DNA from 2 places in the Streptomyces sp. NPDC024017 genome. Region 2 is predicted to be linked to the other one. Evidence: riboswitches for the same ligand, from Rfam matches in the RefSeq annotation. Region 2 holds a riboswitch; the other holds the start of a gene.
The links. Region 2 has a riboswitch for cyclic di-AMP ahead of AB0G20_RS04800 (M23 family metallopeptidase). Riboswitches for the same ligand answer to the same signal wherever they lie in the genome.
Positions count from the first base shown of each region.

Region 1: it holds a riboswitch for cyclic di-AMP, as region 2 does, so the genes downstream of both, AB0G20_RS19145 (transglycosylase family protein) here and AB0G20_RS04800 (M23 family metallopeptidase) in region 2, are expected to answer to the same signal.

Region 1 is NZ_JBEZYZ010000006.1:441,976-444,427, forward strand. Features, by position in the region: gene AB0G20_RS19140 (transglycosylase family protein) at 7-963, shown strand; cyclic di-AMP (ydaO/yuaA leader) riboswitch at 1,192-1,358, shown strand; gene AB0G20_RS19145 (transglycosylase family protein) at 1,363-2,046, shown strand; gene eno (phosphopyruvate hydratase) at 2,309-2,452, shown strand, end outside.
Region 2 is NZ_JBEZYZ010000002.1:21,903-24,354, reverse strand. Features, by position in the region: gene AB0G20_RS04810 (dihydrofolate reductase family protein) at 1-858, shown strand, start outside; tRNA gene AB0G20_RS04805 (tRNA-Met) at 912-985, shown strand; cyclic di-AMP (ydaO/yuaA leader) riboswitch at 1,285-1,441, shown strand; gene AB0G20_RS04800 (M23 family metallopeptidase) at 1,453-2,452, shown strand, end outside.

The DNA.
Region 1 (2,452 bases), on a different contig from region 2:
CTCCGTATGCTCTCCGGGAACGGTCGGCACCGTCGCCCTCGCCAGGCTCCGGCTCTCCTCGTCGCGGCCGGAGTGACCGGCTCCGCCATCGCGATCCCGCTCCTCGGGGCCTCCGGTGCCAGTGCGGCCGACGGCACGACCTGGGACCGGGTCGCGGACTGCGAGACCGGCGGCGCCTGGAGCCAGAACAGCGGCAACGGCTACTACGGCGGCCTGCAACTGTCCCAGGAGGACTGGGAGAACCACGGCGGCCTCGACTACGCCGCGAGCGCCGACCTGGCCAGCCGCTCCCAGCAGATAGCCGTGGCGGAGAGAATCCTCGCCGACCAGGGGGTCGGCGCGTGGCGCACCTGCGGACTGCTCTCCGGGCTCCAGCAGGACAAGGGGTCGGATTCGTCCGACTCGTCTGAATCATCCGGGTCTGAGGACTCGCCCGGTCTGCTCGACTCGCTGGGTTCGTCTCCTTCCGCGAGTCCTTCCTCGTCTTCGTCGTCGCCTGACACGTCGTCATCGTCGGATGACGAAACCGCCAAGCCGGGCAAGTCGTCCGCATCCTCCGACTCGTCGCAGGACCGGCAGTCCGACGGTTCTCCGTCGGCCACCCCCGAGAGCGGCCGGTCCGGCAACTCGCAGCAGAGCGACGACTCCTCGGCGCCGACAGACGCCGGCTCCGGCCGCCATCGCGGTCCCAGTGCCGACGAGACCGGCACGCCCGAGAGCGGCCGTGCGGACGAGTCCACGGGCCGTCACTCCTCGCGCGGTGACGAGGCCTCCGCTGACGCGTCCGAAGGTGCCTACATCGTGGGCGTCGGCGACAGCCTCTGGTCCATCGCCGACGCCCTTCGGGTCAGCGGCGGATGGCACGCGCTCTACGACGGCAACGAGAAGGCCGTCGGTACCGACCCGAACCTCATCCACCCCGGTCAGAAGCTCACGGTGGAGGGCGAAGGGGACGAGGAGTAGCTGTTCGGGCAGTGCGGAAACGTTGGCGGAAGTCGCCCCCAAACCGCACGAGTTCGCGTCATGATTCGCGGAGAATGTCCCGTTTGAGGCCCGTGAGAGATAGATCTCAGAAGCCCTGATCGTCTTTGAAATTCCGCGGATCGCGTGTCTACGGTCGTGACCGCTCGTCACCACGAGCCCCGGCTGCCGCAACGCCGAATCCTGCCAGCGGCCGTACGGGAACAGTCGTCGCGTCAAGCGCCGTAGGCAGGAGCGGGGGACCCAAGGTAGGTGCCCGACCGGCCAGTTGTGCCGGAAGGGCTTGGGGTGAAGCCGTGTCCCGGGAGGGACGCGGCCGGGCAACTCAACCGGCCCGAACCCGACAGCTCACCTCGCAGGCGTCGGTGAGGGGATCTCTCCATGCTGTTTTCCGGCAAGGGCACGCACCGCCGTCCGTCCAAGGCCTCTCGGGTCATCGCCATCGCCGGTGTCACCGGTGCCGCCGTCGCCGCCCCGCTGATGGCGGCCGGCAACGCCTCCGCCGCCACCGCCTCCGAGTGGGACACCGTCGCCCAGTGCGAGTCCGGCGGCAACTGGTCCATCAACACCGGCAACGGCTACTACGGCGGTCTGCAGTTCTCCGCCTCCACCTGGTCCGGTTACGGCGGCACCAAGTACGCCTCCACCGCCGACCAGGCCACCAAGGAGCAGCAGATCGAGATCGCCGAGAAGGTCCTGGCGAGCCAGGGCAAGGGCGCCTGGCCGGTCTGCGGCAAGGGCCTGTCGAGCGCCGGCTACACCGGCGGCGGCTCCTCGAGCGACTCCGGCAGCTCCTCCGAGCAGAGCACCGAGTCCCGCGAGACCCAGCAGCCGGCCTCCCGCTCCGACGAGCGTCCGGCGGCCAAGAAGACCGTCACCACCCCGACCGGCAAGAAGGTCGAGAAGGGCGACGGCGAGTACAAGGTCGTCAAGGGTGACACCCTCAGCTCGATCGCCGAGGACAAGAAGGTCAAGGGCGGCTGGGAGAAGCTCTACCAGCTGAACAAGGACATCATCGACGATGCCAACCTCATCTACACGGGCCAGCAGCTGCACCTGAAGTAAGCAGCGGCCCACCCGGACCCGCCCAGGGTCCACGGTCTCCCCGCCCCGGTGCGTCATCCCCCGTACGCACCGGGGCGGGGTTTTTTCGGCAACGGGCTTTGTTCCGTTCGGAAACAATTTACTCTCGGTTCTGTCCATGGGGTGGGCGACCCGGTGGCCGATCGCCCGGAGCCGGTTAGGCTCATGTCGCGAGCCACCGGGCCCGCACCTCGCCGGGTCCACGCGACCCGCGTCACCGCGTCACACCAAGAAGGAGATGCTCGTGCCGTCCATCGACGTCGTCGTAGCCCGGGAAATCCTGGACTCCCGAGGCAACCCCACGGTCGAGGTCGAGGTCGGCCTCGACGACGGCAGCACCGGTCGTGCCGCCGTCCCGTCCGGCGCCTCCACGGGCGCCTTCGAGGCC
Region 2 (2,452 bases):
CCGGACGCCCGCTTCTGGCACACCGGCGGCGAGAAGGTCCTCTACACGACCGACCGGGGCGCCGCACGCGCCCGTGCCCTAGGCCTCGCCACCGACGTCGTCCCGCTCGGCGCCGACCTCGACTGGCGGCGGCTGCTCACGCACCTGCACGACGTCCGCGGCGTACGACGGCTCATGGTCGAGGGCGGCGGCCTGATCCACACCCAGCTCCTCACCCAGGGCCTCGCCGACGAACTCCAGCTGGTCCTCGCCCCGCTCTTCGTGGGCGACGCCCGGGCACCCCGCCTCTTCGGCCCCGGCGGCTACCAGGGCGGCCGGCTCCGGCTGCTGGAGTCGCGGCAGATCGAGGACGTGGTCCTGATGCGCTACGAACCGACCGCCCCGGGCACCGGCCCCCTGCCCGCCGCCGCCGACCACCACTGGCTGGCCCTCGCCTGCGAACTGGCCGACCGCTGCCCGCCGTCGGACACGGCGTTCAGCGTGGGCGCGGTCGTGGTCGCCGCCGACGGCACGGAACTGGCCCGCGGCCACTCCCGCGAGGCCGGCGACCCGGTCGTGCACGCCGAGGAGGCGGCCCTCGCGAAGCTCGACCCGGCCGACCCGCGCCTGCCCGGCGCGACGGTGTACAGCAGCCTGGAGCCGTGCGCCCGCCGCGCCTCACGCCCCGCCCCCTGCGCCCGGCTGATCCTCGACGCGGGCGTACGACGGGTCGTCACGGCCTGGCGCGAGCCGGACACCTTCGTGACGGACGCCGACGGCAGCGGTCTCCTGGCGGCCGCGGGAGTGCAGGTCCTCGTCCTCCCGGAGCACGAGGAACGGGCCAAGGCCCCGAACCGACACCTGCTGCGCCGGGTGTGAGCAGCGGGTGTGCAGAGTGGTCCCGCGGATGGCGTACACTGGAGTCACAACGGCGCGGGGTGGAGCAGCTCGGTAGCTCGCTGGGCTCATAACCCAGAGGTCGCAGGTTCAAATCCTGTCCCCGCTACTGAAGGCCGAGGGCCGGAATCCGAAAGGATTCCGGCCCTCGGTGCATTTCCCGATACCTCTCGCGCGTCCCATTACGGTCGGTGAGCGAACCATCCCGTTCCGCATAACAACTGACGCACCGTCAAAACCCGTCAGTCACTTGTGAAGCGGCCAACTCGCCCGATTTGAGCCAGTCATGGCAGGTAAGTCCGCGCGAAACAGGTTAATGATCAAGTGGAATCGCTGGAATACCCCCCGCGCGTCCATTAACGTTCGATAACGCAGCGCGGTCGTCCCAGCCGTCACAGAAGGCGGCTCCGTGCGCACGCGCCGAATCCCGAAAGGGAACCGGGGAACCACCACTTGGGGTGAATCGGGCGGATACCACCGTGAAAGCACGGTAGGTATACGCGCGTAGGAGACCTTCCTGCTCCGAACCCGTCAGCTAACCCGGTAGGCGAGAAGGAAGGAAAGGAGTACGCCCACGTGGCGTCCAACCGGCCTGCCCCCGCGGCCCCGTACGCGCCGAAGCGCGACAGCGACACCTTCGGCTACGGCGCTCAGCGCACCGACGAGGGGCCGTTCCAGGAGTGGAACCCCACCGAGGAGTCCATCCGTCCCGTCCGCGGCCGGCATCGCGTCACCAAGCAGCGCGGCGGAGGTCTCGCCCGCAGCTCCACCGTCCTCGGCGTCGGCGTCATAGCCGCCGTGGGTGCCGGCGGCATGGCCAGCGCCCAGACCGGCAAGCCCCCGGTGTCCATCTCCGTCCCGGACCTGCCCTCGGTGGGTTCCCTCATCTCGGACGACGACACCCCCGAAGGTTCCGCCACTCCGCTCAGCAGCCTCGGCACCGCCACCGCGGAAACCAAGCAGAGCAGCTCCGGCGCCGGCGCCGGTGAGGCCCTGCGCGCCCGGATCATGGCCCAGGTCGAGCACCAGCAGGACCAGATCGAGACCAAGGCCGCCCAGGACGCCGCGGCCGCCGCCGAGAAGGCCGCGGCGGAAGCCGTCGCCAAGGCGGAGGAGGAAGCCAAGGCCAAGGCCGCCGAGGCCAAGAAGAAGGCCGAGGAGGAGGCCAGGAAGAAGGCCGAGGCCGAGCGGCTCGCCGCCCTCGCCAAGCAGTTCACACTGCCGACCTCCTCGTACACCATCACCTCCAGCTTCGGCCAGGCCGGCGCCTACTGGTCCTCCGGCTACCACACGGGCCTGGACTTCGCCGCCCCCACGGGCACGCCGATCAAGGCCGTGCACAGCGGCACCATCACCGAGGCGGGCTGGAACGGCTCCTACGGCTACAAGACCGTCCTCACCCTCGATGACGGCACCGAGATCTGGTACGCGCACCAGTCCTCCATCGGCGTCAGCGTCGGCCAGAAGGTCAGCACGGGCGACGTCATCGGCCGCGTGGGCGCCACCGGCAACGTCACCGGGGCGCACCTGCACCTCGAGGTCCACTCCGGTGGATCCGCCGACGGCATCGACCCGA